Regions from separate parts of the Paractinoplanes brasiliensis genome, predicted to be linked through region 2. Evidence: riboswitches for the same ligand, from Rfam matches in the RefSeq annotation. Region 2 holds a riboswitch; each other region holds the start of a gene.
What was found. A riboswitch is a leader RNA that binds a small molecule or an ion and turns the genes downstream of it on or off. The one in region 2 is predicted to bind cyclic di-AMP.
Positions count from the first base shown of each region.

Region 1: linked by a shared signal. The riboswitch ahead of C8E87_RS29680 (C40 family peptidase) and the one ahead of C8E87_RS13830 (coiled-coil domain-containing protein) in region 2 are both predicted to bind cyclic di-AMP.
Region 3: linked by a shared signal. The riboswitch ahead of C8E87_RS09725 (C40 family peptidase) and the one ahead of C8E87_RS13830 (coiled-coil domain-containing protein) in region 2 are both predicted to bind cyclic di-AMP.
Region 4: linked by a shared signal. The riboswitch ahead of C8E87_RS29475 (LysM peptidoglycan-binding domain-containing protein) and the one ahead of C8E87_RS13830 (coiled-coil domain-containing protein) in region 2 are both predicted to bind cyclic di-AMP.

Region 1 covers NZ_SNWR01000001.1:6,614,517-6,619,875, forward strand. Annotated here, with positions in the region: gene C8E87_RS29670 (acyl-CoA synthetase) at 1-698, shown strand, start outside; gene C8E87_RS29675 (Pr6Pr family membrane protein) at 704-1,411, shown strand; gene C8E87_RS29680 (C40 family peptidase) at 1,646-2,203, opposite strand; cyclic di-AMP (ydaO/yuaA leader) riboswitch at 2,210-2,357, opposite strand; gene C8E87_RS29685 (FAD binding domain-containing protein) at 2,680-3,555, shown strand; gene C8E87_RS29690 ((2Fe-2S)-binding protein) at 3,560-4,033, shown strand; gene C8E87_RS29695 (aerobic carbon-monoxide dehydrogenase large subunit) at 4,030-5,359, shown strand, end outside.
Region 2 covers NZ_SNWR01000001.1:3,110,281-3,115,639, forward strand. Annotated here, with positions in the region: gene C8E87_RS13820 (ABC transporter permease) at 1-793, shown strand, start outside; gene C8E87_RS13825 (ABC transporter ATP-binding protein) at 786-1,562, shown strand; gene C8E87_RS13830 (coiled-coil domain-containing protein) at 1,566-2,618, opposite strand; cyclic di-AMP (ydaO/yuaA leader) riboswitch at 2,622-2,758, opposite strand; cyclic di-AMP (ydaO/yuaA leader) riboswitch at 2,969-3,101, shown strand; gene C8E87_RS13835 (coiled-coil domain-containing protein) at 3,105-4,136, shown strand; gene C8E87_RS13840 (glycoside hydrolase family 65 protein) at 4,197-5,359, opposite strand, start outside.
Region 3 covers NZ_SNWR01000001.1:2,213,032-2,218,390, forward strand. Annotated here, with positions in the region: gene C8E87_RS09700 (hypothetical protein) at 1-134, shown strand, start outside; gene C8E87_RS43570 (hypothetical protein) at 152-307, shown strand; gene C8E87_RS09705 (DUF1360 domain-containing protein) at 343-864, opposite strand; gene C8E87_RS09710 (DUF6158 family protein) at 876-1,115, opposite strand; gene C8E87_RS09715 (hypothetical protein) at 1,205-1,612, shown strand; gene C8E87_RS09720 (DUF3817 domain-containing protein) at 1,626-1,946, shown strand; cyclic di-AMP (ydaO/yuaA leader) riboswitch at 2,113-2,239, shown strand; gene C8E87_RS09725 (C40 family peptidase) at 2,297-3,214, shown strand; gene C8E87_RS09730 (sigma-70 family RNA polymerase sigma factor) at 3,301-4,302, opposite strand; gene C8E87_RS09735 (SDR family NAD(P)-dependent oxidoreductase) at 4,891-5,359, shown strand, end outside.
Region 4 covers NZ_SNWR01000001.1:6,563,879-6,569,237, reverse strand. Annotated here, with positions in the region: gene C8E87_RS46470 (glycoside hydrolase) at 1-292, opposite strand, end outside; gene C8E87_RS29480 (M4 family metallopeptidase) at 399-2,609, opposite strand; gene C8E87_RS29475 (LysM peptidoglycan-binding domain-containing protein) at 2,845-3,408, opposite strand; cyclic di-AMP (ydaO/yuaA leader) riboswitch at 3,410-3,572, opposite strand; gene C8E87_RS29470 (serpin family protein) at 3,774-4,925, shown strand; gene C8E87_RS47010 (site-2 protease family protein) at 5,219-5,359, opposite strand, start outside.

The DNA of each region.
Region 1 (5,359 bases), 3.5 Mb from region 2:
TGTGCGCGGCCCCGTCGGAGGCCCGCGAGCTGAGCAAGGCCCGCCTGCTCGTCTCGGGCAGTGCCCCGTTGCCGGCGCCGGTGTTCGAGGACCTACGGGCGTTGACCGGTCAGGCACCTGTCGAGCGGTACGGCATGACGGAAACCCTGATCACGGTGAGCGCTCGCGCCGACGGGGAACGCCGCGCCGGGCACGTCGGGCTGCCCGTGCCCGGGGTCGAGACGCGGGTGGTCGACGACGCGGGGCAGGCGGTGCCGCCGGGGGCCGAGATCGGGCATCTGCAGGTGCGCGGGGCGACGCTGTTCGACGGCTATCTGGGCCACGGCCGGCCGGAGCGGGACGGCTGGTTCGAGACCGGGGACGTGGCCACGATCGGTGCGGACGGGTGGCACCGGATCGTCGGGCGGGCCTCCACCGACCTGATCAAAACCGGGGGCTACCGGGTCGGGGCGGGTGAGGTCGAGGACGCGTTGCTGCTGCATCCAGCCGTACGGGAGGCGGCCGTGGTCGGCACCCCGCACCCTGATCTCGGCGAGCAGATCACCGCGTACGTGGTGGCCGAAGGCGCGACGGAGCGCGAGCTGATCGATTTCGTCGCCGCGGGCCTGTCCGTGCACAAGCGCCCGCGCGTGGTGCACCTGGTCGACGGCCTGCCCCGCAACGCGATGGGCAAGGTGCAGAAGGCGGCACTACGGTAGGCCCGATGAGGGTCTTGATCATGCCGCAGTTCTGGCTGCGTGTGCTCATCGTGGTGGCCGGGCTGACCGGTCTGCTCATCGGCGATCACCGCATCGTCTACTACACGTGTCAGAGCAACCTGATCACACTGGGCTACTTCGGCGCGGTGCTGTACTGGATGGTGTGCCGCGGCACCACCGGCCCGGCCGCACCCCGCCTGCGCGGCGCGGTCACCCTGTGGATCGTCATCACCGGCCTGATCTCGCACTTCATGCTGCAGAACGGCGCGAACCCGCTGCCCGGCCTGGCCGCCGCCGACCCCGCGAGCCGGGTCGCCAACTGGTCGATGTTCCTGGTGCACTACGCCGTGCCGCTGCTGGTGCTCGCCGACTGGGTCGCCTTCGGCCCGCGCCGGGTCTCGCCGTGGCGTGACCTGGGTCTGTGGATCCTGTTCCCGCTGGCCTACGGCGCCACGTCGGTGCTCCGGGCCGTGCTGTTCCCGACGGTCAACGTCCGGTACCCGTACTTCTTCCTGGACCCGACGTCACACGGCTACGACTGGGTGGCGGGCCAGTTCGTCCGGCTCGCCGTCATCTTCGCCGCGCTGGGGGCGGCGCTGCTGGCCGTCGACCGCCTCGCCGCCCGCATAGCACGCCACCCGGAAGATCCCGCCGTTGTCCACAATCCCGAACCGTCCACAGGCGCCCCCGCCAAGATCGCCCCCACCCCGTAAAATTCGCTGTGGGACGGAGGCCCCCGGTTGGGGTGGGTCTTGTGCCGGGGTTGTCGATCTTGGCGGGGTTCTGCGGCCGACTTGGCGGGGTTCTGCGGCCGGTGCTCGTGTGGGCGGTGGCGTTCGCGAATTGATCGCGCACCGGGCCCGCGCGGCTGGTTTCGTGCAGGCGTTGCTTTCTCAGGGCGCCTTTCGTGCAGGCTGCTGTTTTCTCAGGGCGCCCGCGTGCCCCGGTCAGCCGGCGACGCGCCCGTACCGGACCTGCTTCCAGTTCCAGATCTTGGCGAGCTTGACCCGGTCGCCCGGCTTGGGCGCGTGCCAGACCTGGCCCCCGCCGGCGTAGACGGCTACGTGGTAGGCGCGGCCGCCCGAGACCCAGAAGACCAGGTCACCGGCCCGTACCGCCGCTCCGGCGATCTTTTTGGCCGACTTGTACTGAGCCTGGGCGGTGCGGGGGATCGTGACGCGGGCCTTCGCGTACGCGAAACCGGTCAGCCCGGAGCAGTCGAAAGCGCCCGGTCCGCGGGACCCGTAGCGGTAGGGCTTGCCGCGCTGGGCCCGGGCGGCCGCGACGACCGTGTTGCCCCGGGCGAGCAGTGCCTGCTGAGCGGCCGCGGCCGATGACACGGCGACGGCAGCGGGCGGGGCGGCCGTGGCGTCCGTCGGGGCGACGAGCAGGGTGGTGGCGATGACCGCCGCCGCGGCAAGGGGCTGTAGGCGGCGCAGCGTCGACGCGACACTTCCGTACGCTTTGAAGCCGGCCGACCTGGGCTGGAAGGTGGGGAAAGACAAGACGATCCTTGGTCCTTCAACCGCCTGCGAGGTTAGCTGTCGGATTGGGCCTGAAGGCAGCCCGTCGCGTATGCGACCTCACCCCGAGCCGGCTCGACGGCCGGCAACCTGGTTCCCCCGCTCCCGCCCACTGAAGTTCCGTCGATGACAGGTCGGGCCGCCCCTGGTGGGCGGGACTCGGCGTCCCGGGGCGGCCTTCATCAGGACGATCGGCCGGTTGCGGCGATTCGCCACCTTTTCACAGCCGTCCCGGCAATCTCGTCGGTCCCGTAGCGGACTCGGCTGCCGTTGTCTCTCCGGACAGCGGGGACGATCCGACGCCAGGCGATGCATTCTCGGGCGCGTCAACCGGTGACCCTCGTCACCGAATTGGCCGGCGGCACCACTACAGCGAGCAACCTAAGGCATCTCTTAGGTAGCTGTTGACTTTGGACGGCGGGCGCGAAAGATTTCGTGGCGAAACCGGGAGGTGCGGCGTGCAGGTACCGGCTCCGTTCGAATACGAGCGCGCAACCAGTGTGGATCAGGCCATCGGGCTGCTGGAGCGCCTGGGCAGCTCGGCGCGGCTGGTGGCGGGCGGGCACAGCCTGCTGCCGATGATGAAGCTGCGGCTGGCGAACTTCGAATACTTGATCGACATCAATCCTCTGCACACCGAGCTGGGCTACATCCGGGTCGGGGCGGACGAGGTACGCATCGGGGCCATGACCCGGCATCGGGAGCTTCTGGAGTCCGACGAGCTGGCGGCCGCGTTCCCGATCTTCCGGGACGCCGAGCGGGTGATCGCCGATCCCGTGGTGCGTAACCGCGGCACGCTCGGCGGCTCGTTGTGCCAGGCCGACCCGTCCGAGGACCTGTCCGCGGTGTGCACGACCCTGGACGCGTCCTGCGTGATCCGCGGGCCGGGCGGCGCCGAGCGGGTGGTGTCGATGGAGGAGTTCCATGTCGGGCCGTACGAGACGGCTGTCGGCGACGACGAGATGCTCATCGAGGTGCGCCTGCCCGTCAGGGAGAACGGCGGCAGCGCGTACGAGAAAGTTGAACGTCGTGCCGGGGACTGGGCCGTGGTGTCGGCCGGCGCCGCGGTGTGGCTGGCCCCCGACGGCACGATCGCCGACGCGCGGGTGGGGCTGGCCGCGGTGGGGCCGAACACCACCGGCATCCCGGAGATCTCGCGGGCGTTGCACGGCAGCACGCCCTCCGAGGAGCTCTACGAGCGGGCCGGCGCGATCGCGGCGAGCAGCTGCGACCCGGTCACCGACCAGCGGGGCAGCGAGGACTACAAGCGTCACCTCGCGGACGAGCTCACCAGGCGCACGCTGCGCACTGCCGTACGACGGGCGAGGGGCTGAGGGCATGCAGGTCACGATGGTCGTCAACGACGCCGAGGTCACCGCCGAGATCGAGGGGCGGCTGCTGCTCGTGCACTTCCTGCGCGACACGCTGGGCCTGACCGGCACGCACTGGGGCTGTGACACCAGCAACTGCGGCACCTGCGTGGTGTGGCTGGACGGCGAGCCGGTCAAGTCGTGCACCGTGCTCGCCGCGATGGCCGACGGGCACGAGGTCCGTACGGTGGAAGGGTTGGCCGACGGGGCCGAGCTCGACCCGATCCAGCAGGGCTTCATGCAGTGTCACGGGCTGCAGTGCGGGTTCTGCACGCCGGGCATGATGATGACCTGCCGGGCCCTGCTCGACCGCAATCCCGACCCGACCGACGCCGAGATCCGTGAGGCCATCTCGGGGCAGATCTGCCGGTGCACGGGTTACTCCACCATCGTCCGGTCGGTGCGCTGGGCATCGGTTCACGAAGCGGCGGCGAACAAATGACAACAGTGGAAGAGCCCCGGACGACCACGTTCGACGACAACGACCAGAAGCCGATCGGTTTCGGCCGCATGCTGCGCAAGGAGGACCCGCGCCTGCTGCGGGGCCGCGGCCGCTTCACCGACGACGTGCAGCTGCCTGGGATGCTGCACCTGGCCATTCTGCGTTCGCCGTTCGCGCACGCGCGGATCGTCAGCGTCGACACCAGCGCCGCCGAGGCCGCGCCCGGGGTGAAAGCCGTGGTCACCGGCGAGGCCCTCAAGGGGCTGGGCCTGGCCTGGATGCCGACGCTCTCCAACGACGTGCAGGCCGTGCTGGCCACCGACAAGGTGCGCTTCCAGGGGCAGGAGGTCGCGTTCGTCGTCGCCGAGAACCGGTACGCGGCCCGGGACGCGCTCGAGCTGATCGATGTCGAGTACGACGTCCTCGACCCGGTCATCGACGTGCGCCAGGCCCTCGCGCCGGACGCGCCGCTGATCCGCGACGACCTCGAGGGCAAGACCAACAACCACTGCTTCGACTGGGAGACCGGCGACGCCGAGGCGACCGAGGCCGTGTTCGCGCGGGCCGACGTGGTCGTCAAGCAGGACATCGTCTATCCGCGGGTGCATCCGGCGCCGATGGAGACGTGCGGCGCGGTCGCCGACTTCGACGCTGTCGAGGGCAAGCTCAAACTGTGGTCGACCACGCAGGCCCCGCACGCCCACCGCACCCTGTACGCGATCGTGGCCGGCCTGCCCGAGCACAAGATTCAGGTGATCGCGCCGGACATCGGCGGTGGCTTCGGCAACAAGGTGCCGATCTACCCCGGCTACGTGTGCGCGATCGTCGGCTCCATCGTCACCGGCAAACCGGTGAAGTGGATGGAGGACAGGTCCGAGAACCTGATCAGCACCGGGTTCGCCCGCGACTACATCATGCGCGGCGAGATCGCCGCCACCCACGACGGCAAGATCCTGGCCATCCGTACGAACGTGCTCGCTGACCACGGCGCGTTCAACGGCACAGCGGCGCCGGTCAAGTACCCGGCCGGCTTCTTCGGCGTCTTCACGGGAAGCTACGACCTCGAAGCGGCGTACTGCAGCATGACCGCGGTCTACACCAACAAGGCCCCGGGCGGGGTCGCGTACGCGTGCAGTTTCCGCATCACCGAGGCGGTGTACCTGGTCGAGCGCATCGTCGACTGCCTCGCCGCCGAGCTCGACATGGACCCGGCCGAGCTGCGCCTGAAGAACTTCATCAAGCCCGAGCAGTTCCCGTACGAGACCAAGACCGGCTGGGTGTACGACTCCGGCAACTACGAACCCACGATGCGCCTGGCCATGGACA
Region 2 (5,359 bases):
ATACACCCGGCACCTCTGGACGTACCGGCACTTCATAGCCGCTTTCGCCAACGCGAAGGTGAGCGCCTCGCTGGGCAGCACCAAGCTCGGCGTGGTCTGGCAGCTCCTCACCCCGCTGATCAACGCCGGCGTCTACTATCTGATCTTCGGTGTGCTGATCAACACCAAGCAGGGCGTCGACAACTTCATCGCGTACCTCTGCGCCGGCGTCTTCATCTTCGGGTTCACGCAGTCGGTGGTGCAGGCGGGCTCGCAGTCGATCACGGCCAACATGGCCCTGATCCGGGCGCTGCATTTCCCCCGGGCCAGCCTGCCGATCGCGGTCACCCTGGTCGAGGTGCGCAACATGGTCGCCTCGATCGTCGTGCTCGTCGCGATCGTGTTGTTCACCGGCGAGCCGATCACGGTCGAGTGGCTGCTCCTGATCCCGGCCCTGATCATGCAGTCGCTCTTCAACGCCGGGCTGGCCCTGTTCGTGTCGCGCCTGATCTCCAAGGTCACCGACATCCGGCAGCTGATCCCGTACATCCTGCGCATCTGGATGTACGGCTCCGCGGTGCTCTACCCGGTGACGTTCTTCGCCGAGCGACTGGACGGCTGGAAGCTCACCCTGGTCGAGGCCAACCCGATGCTGATCTTCATCGAGCTGATCCGGCACGCGCTGATGGAGAACGTCGAGCTGGCCCAGCCGATCGGCCTGCTCTGGCTGCAGGCTGTGATCTGGACGGCAGTGGTGAGTTTCGGCGGTTACGTCTACTTCTGGCGCGGAGAGAAGGGCTACGGCCGTGGCTGAGACCGAGCGGCAACCCACTGTCATCGCGGACAACGCGCACATCGTCTACCGCGTCTACGGCTCGGTGGCGCCCGGCGCCAACACTCCGCTGGCCAGCTTCAAGCGGATCATCACAGGCAAGAAGAGCGCCGCCGTACGCGAGGTGCACGCGGTCAAGGGTGTCAGCTTCGTGGCCTACAAGGGCGAGGCGATCGGCCTGATCGGCACCAACGGCTCCGGAAAGTCGACGCTGCTGCGGGCCATCGCCGGCCTGCTCCCGGTCGAGCGGGGCGGCGGCATCTACGCGGCCGGCCAGCCGTCGCTGCTGGGCGTGAACGCGGCGCTGATGAACGACCTGTCCGGCGAGCGCAACGTCGAGCTGGGCTGCCTCGCCATGGGCATGTCCCCGGCCGAGGTCAAGGCGCAGGCCGCCGGCATCATCGAGTTCTCCGGCATCAACGACCGTGGTGACTTCAGCTCGCTGCCGATGAAGACGTACTCGTCGGGCATGGCGGCCCGGCTGCGCTTCTCGATCGCCGCTGCCAAGAAGCACGACGTGCTGCTGATCGACGAGGCGCTGGCCACCGGTGACGCCAAGTTCCGCAAGCGCAGCGAGCAACGGGTGCGTGACCTGCGGAAGGAGGCCGGCACGGTCTTCCTGGTCAGCCACAGCGAGCAGTCGATCCGCGACACGTGCGAACGCTGCATCTGGCTGGAGTCCGGGACGATCCGTGCCGACGGCCCCACCGACGACGTGCTGAAGGAATACGAGTCCTACGTCAACAAATAGCGGTCACCGCACCGAGAGGTGCACATGGTTGGTGTGGTCGCTCGAGGGGTCGCCGTTGCCCCTCGAGTACGCCTTCCACCCGCTCGAAGGCAGCCAGATCCGCTTGAACCAGATGACGTAGAGCACGCCCAGCCGACTCGAGTTGTTGATGAAGTAGTTGGCCAGCCGGGTGCCGTACGCCTTGTCACCACCCGACGCGACGCCACCGAACCCCTTCTTCTCGGCCGCGAAGTCGCACGCCTGCCCCTTGGGATGCTCACCGCTGTTCTGCTCACGGAAGCACGCCACATAGCGCGTGAAACCGTCCGCCTTCGCCTGCTTGAGCGCGTGCAGCGTGCGCGGCGTCAGGCAACCGCTGGTGGTGGGGTCGTTCTCGGTGCACCCCTCGTCGGGCAGTGAGCCGTCCCGGTTGCGCGGCGCCGGGGTGGCCTTGCTGCTCGAACCGCCGTCGGTCGGCTCCTTGGCGTCCTCGCCCGTCCGGTCCGAGCCACCGGTGTTGGCCGCCTTGAGCGCGGTCTCGGCCTGCACCTTGCGCTTGGCCATGATGTTGACCTGCCGCTGCTGGTCACGGACCTCGGCGTCGATGGCCAGCTTGGCCTTGCGCTGGGCGTCACGGGTCGCCTTCAGGTCGGCCACGACCTGGTTCTCCCGCACCGCGACGGTTTCGAGCGTCTCGGCGCGGTCGAGGAAGCCACCGGCCGAGTCCGCCGCCAGCAGCGCGGTCATCGGGCCGAGACGGCCGGTCCGGTACGACTTCTGAATGATCTCGTCGATGGCGTCCTGCCGGGGTGCCAGGTCGGCGTCGAGCTCCTTGAGCTTCGCGGCGAGCTGGGCCTGACGGGTCTTGGACCGTGCCAGGGCCTCCTTGGCCTCCAGGAAACCCTTGGAGGCGACCTCGAGTTGCTGGATCAGGGACTTGGGGGCGCCCTCGCCGTCGTCGCCGTTGTCACCCGGCGCAGCGGCGGCCGGACCGGCCACCGCCAGGGTCAGCCCGGAGAGCGCGACGAGCAGGGCCAGCAGGGCCGCCGTTCGTCGCCGGACAGTCTTGTGCCGCACTCTTGTTCCTTCCGTCGGCCGCCGACCGGGTTAGCTGACGGGTTCGGGACGGAAGTGATCCCTACCGCGCGGGACGCGGATTCACCCCGGAAAAATTGGTTCCCCGGCTCGTCGAATGGACGATTAGGCGGCGGCCCCCTGGGGGTGGAGACCGACCCGACCATACCGACTTCATCACGAGATCGACAGTTATCGCACGCGATGCAATTCGCCGGCGACGCCGCGTGACGACAATTACGCAATGTGTTCGGACGGCTACCAAATTGCCTATTCTCTGATCCTGAAGCTCGCTGAACTCTCGGGTAAACTGGCCGCCGGTTCTGCCGCCGTGGCACCGCCCCCGAGGTGCCGGCAGACCACCGCCCAATCGCCGCGAGGCGAGCCGGGGAACCAGGTCAGTGGGGTGCATCCGCGCAAGCGGTAGGGATCGCTTCCGTCCCGAACCCGTCAGCTAACCCGGTCGGCGGTTTACCGGAAGGAACTGCATTGACCGTACGACCCCGCCGGTGGCTGATGCTTGCCCTGGCGCCGATCGTGGCCATCTCTTTCCTGGCCGTGCCCGCGTCCCCGGCCGGCGCCGAGCCCGGCGACTCGGGCGCCCCCAATGAGGGCACGTCGGGCGACACCGTGGGCAAGAACGCGACCCTCGACGACGTGATCGAGTCGTCGAACCGGCGCTTCGTCGCCGCCAAGGCCGCGGTGACCAAGTCCACAGCGGCGCGCAAGAGGCTGGCCACCGAGATCAGAGTCGCCGAGGCCAAGCGGCTCTCACTGTTGCCCGAGGTCAACGCCATCGCCGGCCAGCAGTACCGCACCGGCCACCTGGGGGCTGCCGGCTTCCTGCTGGGCAGCCAGAACTCGGACGACTTCCTGGCCAAGGCGGTCTCGCTCGAAGAGATCAACGCGATGCAGGACCGCAAGCTCGCCGAGCTCAACCGGGCGATCCGCGACGTCAACGCGAAGAAGGCCGCCCTCGACGCCGAGGTCAAGAAGTACGAGACCAACCTCGTCGCGATGAGGAAGCAGAAGGAAGCGGCCGACAAGGCGCTCGCGCTGGTCGGCGGCGAAAGCCTCACTCATGGTCTGGTGCTGGCGAAATCGCCGTCCGCCACCCCCGCGCCGCGCAATTCCGACGGCGGTTTCTCGCCGGAGGGCTGCAACGTGGCGGACCCCACCACCAATGGCTGCATCACCGCGCGTACACATCACATGTACAAAGAGGTGAAGAAGGCCGGCTTCAACAGATTCGTGGGTTGTCACCGCAACGGCGGGCCGTTCGAGCATCCCAAGGGCCGGGCCTGTGACTGGTCGCTGCAGAACCGCGGTTTCGCGCCCGCTCATAATGCCGACACCCGCAGGTACGGCAACAACCTGATGGCGTTTCTGGTGCGTAATGCCGACAAGCTCGGCATCTATTACGTCATCTGGTACAAGCAGATCTGGTTCCCGGCCAGCGGCTGGAGTTCGTACAGCGGTCCGAGTGACCACACCGACCACGTGCACGTGTCGATGCTGTAAGTGTCATCGACCAGGAAAAAGGCCCCGGGTGTGACCCGGGGCCTTTTTCGTTGCCGTGTGTCAGCTGGTCATGCGCCGCACCGGGGCGCGGCCCTGGGGCTGGATCGGCGCCGGGCCGACCGGGTGCGGCGGCGGGATCGGCACGGTCACCGGCTTGACCTGGGTGACCTCGACGTCCTTGCCGTGGTGGTTGATCACCAGACGGGCCGATCCGCCGCCGTTGCGCAGCGAATAGGTCACCTCGTCGGCGGTCACGTTCACCCGCAGCCGCAGCCCGCGCCAGAGCAGCGAGAACTCCAGGTTGTTGATGCGGCTGGGCAGGCGCGGCGCGAACGAGAGCTGACCGTTGAAGTCGCGCATGCCGCCCAGACCGGCTACCAGCGAGATCCACGTGCCGGCCAGCGACGCGATGTGCAGGCCGTCCCGCGAGTTCTGGTGCAGGTCGTGCAGGTCCATCAGAGCGGCCTCGCCCAGATAGTCGTGCGCCAGCTCCAGATGACCGGTCTCGGCCGCGAGAACGGCCTGGACGCAGGCCGACAGCGACGAGTCCCGGACGGTCCGCGCGTCGTAGTAGGCGAAGTTGCGGGCCTTCTCCTCCGGCGTGAACGCGTCACCCCGGATGTACATCGCCATGACCAGGTCGGCCTGCTTGACCACCTGCTTGCGGTACAGGTCGAAGTACGGGTAGTTGAGCAGCAGCGGATACGCCTCGGGCGGGGTGGCCTCGAAGTCCCACTCCTGCAGCCGGGTGAAGCCCTCGGACTGCTGGTGAACACCCAGTTCCCGGTCGTACGGGATGTGCACCGCGGCCGCCGCGTCCCGCCAGCCCGCCGTCTCCTCGTCGTCCACGCCCAGCTTCCGCGCCAGGTCGGGGTGACGCTTGGCGGCGTCGGCGGCCGCCATAAAGTTCTGCTGGGCCATCAGGTTGGTGTAGATGTTGTCGTTGACCACGGCGGTGTACTCGTCGGGACCGGTCACGCCGTCGATGTGGAACCGCCCGTGCCGGTCGTGATGACCCAGCGAGCGCCACAGCCGCGCGGTCTCGACCAGCAGCTCCAGCCCAACCTCGCGCTCGAAGTCGTAGTCGCCGGTGGCCTGCACGTAACGGCGTACGGCGTCGGCGATGTCGGCGCCGATGTGGAAGCCCGCGGTGCCGGCCGGCCAGTACGCCGAGCACTCCTGCCCGCGGATCGTACGCCACGGGAACGCGGCCCCCTGCAGGC
Region 3 (5,359 bases), 900 kb from region 2:
GCAGCGCCGACCTGCAGCGACGGGCGATCGCGGCCGACCTTCCGGCCCTGGCCCTGACCCGGGTCGACGCGCTGCCGGAGGGCGAGTACGCCCAGGACGAGGCGGCCGAGGCGCTACGGGCCCTGGAGATCTGACGAAAGAGGAGGCCGGGATGGAGCCGATCGGCGACCCGGACGAGCAGGAGGACTTCGCCGGCGAGCACGCCACCACGACCGTCGACGACGACGTCACCGCCGGCCAGGACGACCACGCCGAGCCCGAGAGCCCCGAGGGCTGGGCCGGCCTGGAGAAGGACGGCCCACCCTGACGGGAGACGGCCCGGGCAGTGAGGAGAGCCCGGGCCTAGTCCCCCTCGGCGGCGCGCTTGGCCACGTCGTAGCCCAGCTGCAGGAAGTCGGAGACCGCCGTGGCCGTCAGCGTGACCGCGGCCAGCCGGGTCAGCCGCGGCGCCAGCACGAGCCCGCCGGTCAGTCCCGTGGCGACCCACACGGCCAGACAGAACGGGCAGGTCACCAGCTCGCCGATCCCGTGCTTGACCGAGCTCTCGTGGTGGCGGACCTCCTCGTTGAGCTCGGCGGCCCCGGCCGGCTCGGTGTACCGCGTGAAGGGCGCCCGCAGCGGGCTGGTCACCGAGTCCTTCGCCAGCAGCCGGCTCAGCTTGTGGGTGGCCAGCGACAGCAGCACCACGTCGGCGGTGGAGGGACGGGTCGGTACGGCCTTGCCGGTGACCTTGGCCGCGACGGCGAGTGAGGCGGCCAGCGTTCCGAAGGCACCCATCGCGACGGCGTAGCCACCCAGCGGGCGGTGCTCGTGCGGGGCGTAGGACTGCCCGACGCGCGACATCCGGGCGCGCAGCGACTGCATCAAGGGAACCCCTAAAAGTCCTGAGTGAGCCGGTCGGGGTCGACCTCCCGGCTGGGATAGCGGGTGATGTACTCGGTCTCGAGCTCGGCGGTCCGCTTGAAGTGGTTGCTCAGCGCCGCGTCCGGGCCGTGACGCAGGGTGGCCAGGCGGGTGCGGTAGAGGCTGGCTAGCTCGCGGAACAGGTCGTCGTCGCCGAAGGTGGCCGGATCAATGCCGGTCTCCATCAGCGGAGCGTCACCTGCGTCGGTCATGGTGCACCTCCGGTCGGAACGGGCCTCAGCGTCCTACCGAGATGCCCGTGCCGACGGTCAGCAAACCCCCGCCGGTACGCTTGGTGGCCATGAAGGGCCTGTGGACCCCGGCGTGGATCGCCCGCCACGTCCTGGCACTGGTTCTCGCCTCGGGCTGCCTGGTGCTGGGCTGGTGGCAGTTCAGCCGTGCGCAGGAGGGCAACTCGATCAGCTGGGGTTACATGTTCGAGTGGCCGGTGTTCGCGGCCTTCGTCGTGTTCCTCTGGTGGCGCGAGGTCCAGCTCGCCCGCAAGAAGGGCCGCCTCGTGAAGGCCGAGGAGCCGCAGGCTGCCGCGGGCGAAAGGCTCCCAGGTTCGGCTGTTACCGTCGGCCGGCCGGTACGCGTGGCCACTCAGTCCTCCACGCCGGAGGACGACCCCGAGCTCACCGCGTACAACGACTATCTCGCCTGGCTGAACGCCACCCCCGGCGCCCGCCCGAGCGACTATCCCGGATAGGAAAAGAACGATCGTGAAGGGTGCCCTGACCCGTTATCGGATCATCGCGTGGATCGTCGGCGTGGTCCTGGTCGCGCTCGTCGTGGTGGGCATGCCGCTGAAGTATCTGGGCGACGACCCGGTCGTCGTCGAGGCGGTCGGCCCCGCGCACGGTTTCCTGTTCATGGTCTATCTGGTGGCGACGTTCGACCTGTCCCGCCGTGCGCATTGGGCGTTCGGCCGGATGCTGCTGGTGATGCTCTCGGGCACTGTCCCGTTCCTGTCGTTCTGGGCCGAGCGTAAAGTGAGCCGGGAATGGGTGCCGGCCGAGGAGCCGGCGAAAAGTCCAGTTTGACAGCCGAGTTCGACGCATTGCTTCCGTCGAATTACTAGCTGCTATCGGGATCATTCACGCAAAGCGGTCCATTGTCTTAAATCACTCTGTGACCCCTTGCATTTGAATCTTTCGCCGATAGGTTGATCCGGTTGGTTCGGTCCGCAGCCACTCCCCCTGGTGGCGCCGGCCAACGCCGCCGAATCGATTGAGCCGGGGAACCACGTTCCCGGGGCGAATCCGCGTCAGCGCGGTAGGGCCTTCTTCCCGCCCGAGCCCGTCAGCTGACCCGGTAGGCGGCCAGGCGGAAGAAAGGCCACTGACCGGTGCCCCACCCCCGTACGAGGCTTCGGGTCCTCGTCGTCGCGGCGATGGCTGCCGCGATCACCGGCTCCTTCCTGACGCCCGCGCAAGCGGCGCCGTCCGAGACGGAGCTCAAGAAACAGATCGAGACGGCGTCCGACAAGCTCGAGGACGTCACCGAGCAGTACAACGCGATGAACGTGGCCCTGAAGAAGACCCAGGCCGACGCCAAGAAGCTGCAGGCGTCTCTGGCCCCCGCTCAGGCCGCGCTCAAGGTCGCGAGCGCCCAGGTCGGCAACCTGGCGACCACGTCCTACAAGCAGGGCCGGGTCGGACCGATGAGCGCGCTGCTGTCGGGCACACAGGACGGCCTCATGGACCGCATGAGCTACCTCGACATGCTGACCCGGGCCAACCAGCGCGACATCGACACGTACACCGAGGCGACGCAGAGCTTCAACGAGCGTCAGGCCGCCCTCAAGGCGACCCAGACCAAGCAGACCGCCCAGCTGCGGGCGCTGTCGACGCAGAAGGCGGCGATCCAGAAGGACCTCAAGAAGCTCTTCGAGATGCGTGAGGTCGCGTTCGGCCAGGCGCAGGAGTCGGGCAGCAAGTACGACGGCCCGATCCCGGAGATCTCCGGCAAGGCCGGCATCGCTGTCACGTTCGCGTACAACCAGATCGGCAAGCCGTACCTGTTCGGCGCGGGCGGTCCGGGCAGCTACGACTGCTCCGGCCTGACCTCGGCGGCGTGGCGGGCGGCGGGCAAGTCGCTGACGCACCAGACCAAGTCGCAGTGGAGCGAGACCAAACGCATCAGCCGCGACGACCTGAAGCCGGGCGACCTGGTGTTCTATCGCAGCCTCGGGCACGTGGCGATCTACGTCGGCGACGGTCAGATCATCGACGCGCCGCGCGCCGGCACGGTGGTCAAGAAGCGCACGATCAACATCATGACCCCGTACGGGTACGGACGAGTCGTCTAGGGCCCACGCACGGAGAAGGCCGGTACCCGACTCGGGTACCGGCCTTTCGCGTCTGTGAGTAACGGGGGGTGATGCGGGGTGGAACGTCAGGCGGCCTGCAGGCCCTCGGCCCGGGCCAGCTCGCGCAGCCGGCCGAGCGCCTGGATCTCGAGCTGGCGGATCCGCTCGCGGCTCAGCGAGAACCGCGAGGCCACCTCGGTCAGCGAGTGCTCGCGGCCGTCCTCGAGGCCGTAGCGGGCCCGCATGATGCCGGCCGACCGGTCGTCGAGGTGGTTGAGCAGCCCCTCGATGCGCTGGCGCTCCAGGGCGGTCAGCACGATCTCTTCCGGTGACGGGGCGTCGCTGTCGGCGACCAGGTCACCGAGGTTGGTGTCGCCGTCGTCGCCGACCGGGGTGTCGAGCGACACCGTGTCCTGGGCCCAGCGGGTGAGCTCGTTGACGCGCTCGACGGTCACGCCGAGAGCGGCCGCCACCTGCTCGGGCTCGGGGTCGCCGCCGAGCTCACGGACGAGCTGGCGGGTCACGTTACGCATCCGGTTGACGTCCTCGACCAGGTGGACGGGCAGGCGCACGGTGCGCTCCTGCTGGGCGATGGCCCGGCTGATCGCCTGGCGCACCCACCAGGTGGCGTACGTCGAGAACTTGTAGCCGCGCTCGTAGTCGAACTTCTCGACGGCGCGGACGAGACCGGTGTTGCCCTCCTGGATCAGGTCGAGCATCGGCATGCCGGAACGCACGTAGCGCCGGGCGATCGACACCACCAGTCGCAGGTTGGCCCGGATGAACAGGTCCTTGGCCTTCTGGCCCTCGGAGACCAGGCGCTCCAGTTCCTCCCGGCTCACACCGCGCCGGACCTCGCCGCTGTCGAGCAGGTGCTCGGCATAGAGGCCCGCCTCGATTGCCTTGGAGAGCTCGACCTCCCGTGCGGCGTCCAGCAGCGGAGTCCGGGAGATCTCGTGCAGGTAGACGCCAACGAGGTCGCGCTCCTCGGCGACCTGGTCGGTCCGCATCACGGTGTTCTTCTCCACGTTGCCCACGGTCCCCTCATTGCCTTCACTAACCCCGTTACGGGCGATACCTGTATCCATCAGTTCCTCCCCGTAACGTCCGCAGTTCGCACATTGCGGTTACTGGCATCTACACAACAATTGGCTGCCTGTACTGATTCCGGCTGGTGGATCGAAAGTGTCACGAATGCCTGGGGGAAGGCTGAGAGCCGCATGCGTACTTCCTGTACAGGGCTTTCGTGCCCGGTGGCTCGTGCCATCCGGCATTCGGTCGCGCGACCGGTGGCGGTCGCTCCGACAGAGGCATACCCGTTGCAAGTCTCATGACACCATCGGCCCCTCGTCCCTCACAGCGACGCCCATCACCAATGACCTTGGGACGTCCGTCACCACCCAGTACGTTGCTTGGGCGCGCCAGGTTCATGTGCTGGATCGACAGCTTCGGGCCGGGCTTGAAACAAAAGACACCACAAAAAGATCCCGACGCACCACCGAAACGGGACCACCTGCCACAATGCGGCACGCGGCAGCGCAGATCACTAGCCCACCCGGGTGACCTCCCTGCGAGTGACGCCCCTCTGACAACGGTTCGGCGCCGGCGCCCCATCCGGATGTTGAGGTGACGAACAACACAGTGCTGATGATCGCGGGAGGGGCACGATGGGCGTCATGGGGAACGGGCGCACGGCTCTGATCACGGGTGGAACGGGTGGCCTCGGGGTCGCCGTAGTGACGGCCTTCATCGCCGAGGGGTGGCGTGTGGTCACCCCCGTACGCGCCGGGTCGGTCGGCAAACTGCCCGAGGGGGCCGTGCCTTTGGTGGCCGATCTCACCGATGAGACGGAAGTCACCACGGCCGTCACCGCCGCCGTGACAGCGCGGGGCCCCGAGGCGCCGTTGCGCGCGGTGATCAACCTGGTCGGCGGGTTCGCCACCGGCCCCCTGATCGCGGACGCTCCGTACGCGGGGCTCGTGGCACAGCTCGACCAGAATCTGCGCCCGACCTATCTCGTCACCCAGGCCGCCCTGCCCCACCTCGTCGAGGCCGGCGGCGGCAGCATCGTCTGCGTGTCCTCCCGTACGGCGTTGTCGCCCTTCCCCGGCGGCTCGGCGTACGCGATTTCCAAGGCCGCCGTGC
Region 4 (5,359 bases), 3.5 Mb from region 2:
CGTTCCAGCTGCAGGCGCCCAGGTTGTAGCGGGCGATGTTCAGGCCGAGGCCGGGCAGGGCGACGCCGTTGTAGGTGACGGTGCGGGTGGTGAAGAACAGGTCGGCGAAGTCGTCGCGGTCGCCGAAGACGTTGGCCCACCAGGCGAGCGAGGTGCCCCAACCCTGCCAGGCGCCGTGGTCGGCGGCGGGGTCGACCGTGATGGTGGCGTCGGCTCGCGCGGCGGCGCCGATGAGGGCGCTGGTTGCCATGCCGGCGCCCGCGGCGCCGAGGACCGTTCTGCGCGTGACCATACCGACCTCCTCGCTGAGGATGTTTACGTTAACATTACATCGAGAGTTGTCAATGGGATGCGAAGAAGCCCGCCCCTGGCCGGGACGGGCTTCTTTCAGCGACGGGTCAGACGGAGAGGGTCCAGCTGGTCAGGGTGCCGATGTCGGCGCGCGCGGCGTCCTGCACGCGCAAGGTCCACTTGCCGTTGGCGGTCTCGGAGGACAGGTTGACCGGGTAGCTCTGGTCGATGTTGTCAGTGCTGCCGCCGGCCCGGTTGTGCAGGACGTAGGCGGTGCCGTCCGGCGCGATCAGGCTGACCACCAGGTCACCGATGTATGTGTGCTGGATGTGCACCTCGACCGAGCTGGCCGTCGAGGGGGTGGCGGCGCACGACGTGAGCTCCACCTCGCTGGACACCGTGGCCAGGTCGGCGATCGCCACGGGCGTGGTGCTCGTGGCGGTGCAGGCCGCGACGCTGCCGACGGTGACGGTCAGGGCCTTCGAGCGGGTGATCGAGGGCGCTGTCGCGGTGATGGTGACCGGGGCGCTGGAGCGGGCGGCGTCCGCGGCGGCGCTGACCGTGACGGTCGTGGACTCACCCGCGGTGACGGTGGCCGGCTCGAACGAGACGGTCACGCCGGCCGGGGCGGAACCGGCGGTGAAGGTGATCTCCTCGGCCTCGCCGTTGACCAGCGCGGTGGTCGCCGTGATGGTCTTGGACTCGCCGGGGCCGACCGAGGCGCCCGCCGCGGACAGGGTGAGCGTGAAGCTGTTGCCGTCGTAGCACTCCTCGTCGTTGCCGGCCACGTTCACCGAGGTCCACGACGCCTGCACGGCCTTGTACTCGGTGCTGCACAACCCGTACAGGTCGGTGGCGGCGGCAAGCGAGTAGGCGCGGGCGGTGTTGCCGGGCGTGGTCGTGTTGACGTACCCGGTGTTCGAGACGAAGTACGCGTCGAGGGCGCGGAACCAGATCTTCGCCGCCTTCTCCTTGCCGATGCCGGTCACCGACTCGGCGCCGCCGCAGACGGGCGAGGTCCCGTACGGGGTGGCGCCCGAGCCCTCGGCCAGGTTGAAGAAGAAGTGGTTGGCCACGCCGGAGGAGTAGTGCACGTCGACGCTGCGGGTGGACGTCGACCAGCAGCCGTGCGAACGCCCGTCGAGGGTCGGGTTGTACATGTAGCGCAGCGGGGTGCCGTTGCCGTTGATGTCGATCTTCTCGCCGATGTCGTAGTCGCCGGCGTCCTCGCTGCTGTCCGCGTAGAACTCGACCATGCTGCCGAAGATGTCGCTCGTGGCCTCGTTCAGACCGCCCGACTCCCCGGAGTAGGTCAGGCCGCCCGGCACCACGTTCTCGGTGACGCCGTGCGACATCTCGTGCCCGGCCACGTCCAGCGCGACCAGCGGCTCGGCGTTGCCCGCGCCGTCGCCGTACGTCATCTGGGCGCCGTCCCAGAAAGCGTTCACGTACGAACTGCCGTAGTGCACGCGGGAGGGAACACCCCGGCCGTCGCCGAAGATGCCGTTGCGGCCGTGCACGTTCTTGAAGTAGTCGAACGTGACGGCGGCGCCGAAGTGTGCGTCCACGGCAGCCGACTGGCGGTCGGAAGCCGCGCCGTTGCCCCAGGTGTTGTCGGCGTCGGTGAACGTGGCGCACGTTCCCGACGTCCGGTTGTTCATGTCGCAAGTGGACCCGTTACCCCGTACGGGGTCGACGAGGTTGAACGAGGCGCCCGAGGGAGTGCTCTCGATCGTGACCTGGCCCGAGTAGATGCTGTTGCCCGTGCCGGCGACGTTCTCGATCTCGTCGTAGGAGCCGACGACCTTGCCGGTCAGCGCGTCCGTGATGACATGGAACCGCGACGGGGTCTGACCGTCGGGCTGCCAGCCGGTGATGACGGTCTCCCACGACAGCTTGCCGACACCGCTGCTGGCGTCGACGAACAGCTCCGGCGAACCGGTCTTGGTGATCGTGCCCTGGAACTGGCCCTTGGCGATGGCGCTCGCGCTCGCGGCGGTCACCGTCGGCTTCGTGCCCAGGCTGAGCGGTTTGGCCAGGCCCGCCGACGCTCCGGCGAACTTCCCGGCCTTCGTACGGATGACGAGGTCGCCGCCGTAGACGCGCAAACCGTCGTACGTGCGGGTGTAGCGGACGATGCCGTTCTTGTTGGTGTGAACCGCGAAGCGGTCCTTGGCGGACTTCTTGATCGCCGGTCCGGCCTGGTCGATCAGCGACGAGCCGGGGGTGACCGGCGCGGCGGAAGCGGTTGTGGCTGTGGCCACCAGGCCCCCACTGGCCAGGGCGATGGCGCCGGCCAGCGCGACAGCAAATCTCACGTGTGTTCCTCTCCCACGAGGGCGGACATCCATGTCCGTCTATGTGAGAGATCTTCACACTTGAGGATCCCCGGCGGGGGAAAACACTTGTAAAGCTTAAGTTTCCATTTAGTTCAGTCGATGTCCAGCGTGATCCGGCGCAGCTCACGGGCCGATTCGCGCGGACCGTCGCCTGTCCACTGGGTGGGACGGCAGCCCGGCCCGGCCACGAGGGCCGAGCCGGGCGCCCACAGGCTCAGAGAGCCAGCCGCTGACCCGGGAAGATCAGGCTCGGGCTCTTCAGCACCGGCTTGTTCAGCTGGTACAGGGCCTTCCAGCCGCCCTTGACGTGGTGCTTGGCCGCGATCGAGGCCAGCGTGTCGCCCGGCTTCACGACGTAGTGCTTGCCGGTCGTGGCCGCCTTCGCAGCGGTGGCCTTCTTCGGCGCGGTGGCCTTCTTGGCGGTGGCCTTGGGGGTGCCGCCCTTCTTGCCGCACGTCGGCCAGGCGCCGATTCCCTGACCCTTCAGCACCTTTTCCGCGATTTTGATCTGCTCGGCCTTGGTGGCCTTGTTCGCGGTCGAGGCGTACTTCGTTCCCCCGTACGCCTTCCACGTGCTCCGGCTGAACTGCAGGCCACCGTAGTAGCCGTTGCCGGTGTTGATTTTCCAGTTGCCGCCGGACTCGCACTTGGCGATCGCGTCCCAGTTCACACTGGCCGCCTGGGCGGGCGACGCGGGGCCGAGCAAACCGACCGCTCCCGCGAAACCGGCGACGGTCAGGCCGAACGCGACACGGGTCTTCTTTCCGAGCTGAGCCATGAAAAGCTACCTCCACGCCTGCGAGGTGAGCTGTCGGGTTCGGGCTGGGCTGCCCGGCCGCGCGCATCGGCGGCTTCACCCCGAGACGCGCGTGCCGCAAAAGGGCAGCAGCGCGTCGAGGAACTTGTGGGTCCCCCGCTCCATGCCTTGGGTTCGTTTCCGCACGGGCGGCGGCAGGATTCGGCGTTCCGCCCGGGGTGCCCACGATTGCGGGACTGGCCGACGGTAACCACGCGACCGCCCGTACGGCCAAGCCTGGAAGGGCGATCGTGAGCTTGTTCTCATCGATGCGGAACCGGGAAGGCGCGGCCGTGGTCCAAGGATTTGTGATTCGTGTCCTAGTTACGTTTGCGCTGGTCTGCGGCTTGTTGACGACCTCGGCGTGCGGGGGCGGCGAGGTTCCCGGCGACGCCGCTCGCATCAAGGTGAAGCTGGCGGCGAGTGACGCCGCGCCGGTCGCTCAGGCCGTCAACAGGTTCGGTTTCGACCTGTTCCACGAGGTCGATCGGGAGGACAAGAACACCATCACCTCGCCGCTGTCGGTTTCGGTGCTTCTCGCCATGGTCGCGGCCGGGGCCGACGGTGACACGGCGACCGAGATGGCGCGGGTGCTGGGGCTGCGCGAGGGGCGCGACGAGCGGGTCGGTGCGCTGCTGCGCGAACTGGCCGGCGCCGACGACGTGACACTGTCGGTGTCCGACGCGCTCTACAACAGCGGGACGCTCGAGGACGCGTACGTCGATTTTGTGCGGCGCAGTTTCGGCGGAACGGTGGAGAACGTCGACCTGGGTTCGGCGGAGACGGCTCGCAAAATCGACGAATGGGTCGACGAGAACACCGGCGGCCGCATCAAGGGCATCGCCCGCGAGCTCGGCCTGCCCAGCGCGCAGGCGGTGCTCGTACTGGTCAATGCGGTGTATTTCCTCGGCAAGTGGCAGCGCGAGTTCGAGGACACGCGCGACGAGAGATTCACCACCGCGGGCGGGCCGATAGTGGTGCCGATGATGCACCTGACCCACGCGTCCTTCGACTATGCCGAGCGTGACGGTTTCCGGATGCTGCGTCTCCCGTACGGGGAAAAGGGGCGCTACGGCATGGAAGTCGTTCTTTCCGCGAGCGGGCGAACCGCCGGCGCCGCCGAGTGGCAGGCCCTGAAAAGCGAGCTCGCCCCGCGCGAGTTCGACGATGTGGCTCTGCCCCGCTTCGAGCTGCGCTGGGAGGGTGATCTCAAGGCGCCGCTGCGCGAGCTGGGCATGGCGAGCCCGTTCGACGCGGGGCGCGCGAACTTCCGCCCGATGTCCCCCGACGGGCGGTGGCTCGAAAAGGTCTATCACAAGACGTATGTGCGGGTGGACGAGAAGGGCACCGAGGCGGCCGCCGTCACGGGCGGGGCCATGATGACCTCGGCCCGCGTCGATCCGGTCGTGTTCCGCGCCGATCGGCCGTTCCAGTTCACGATCTCCGACCAGCAGACCGGCACGATCGTGTTCATGGGAGCCGTACGGGACCCGCGTTAGCGCCCGACGGCGACCGGGCACACTCGCCTCCGCGGACTCCGCCTCCGCGAACTCCGCCTCTCCGCACGCGGCGAGATCGCCGGGCTCGACGAGGTGGCCGGGCTCGACGAGGTGGCCCGGCGTAGCGGGAGCACCCGGCTGCTCAAGGAGGGCTCGGTGCCTGCGGCCGGTCCTGTCAGCCTGAGGCGCGACGGCCGGGTGCGGCACCCCGGCCGGCCGTCGCGCGCTGCCCGCGCCGGCAGTGCGGCACCAGCATGTCGGTTCCGGGCAGGCGACGCCGGCCCGCGGTGGCCTCAGGACAGTCGGATCGGGTTGACGATGTCGGCGGTGATGGTCAAGGCCATCACCGCCCCGCCGAGGACGATCAAGACCATCGTGGCCGGGAACAGCCGGGTGAAGTCGACCGGGCCGCCGGCTGGGCGGCCGCGCAGGCG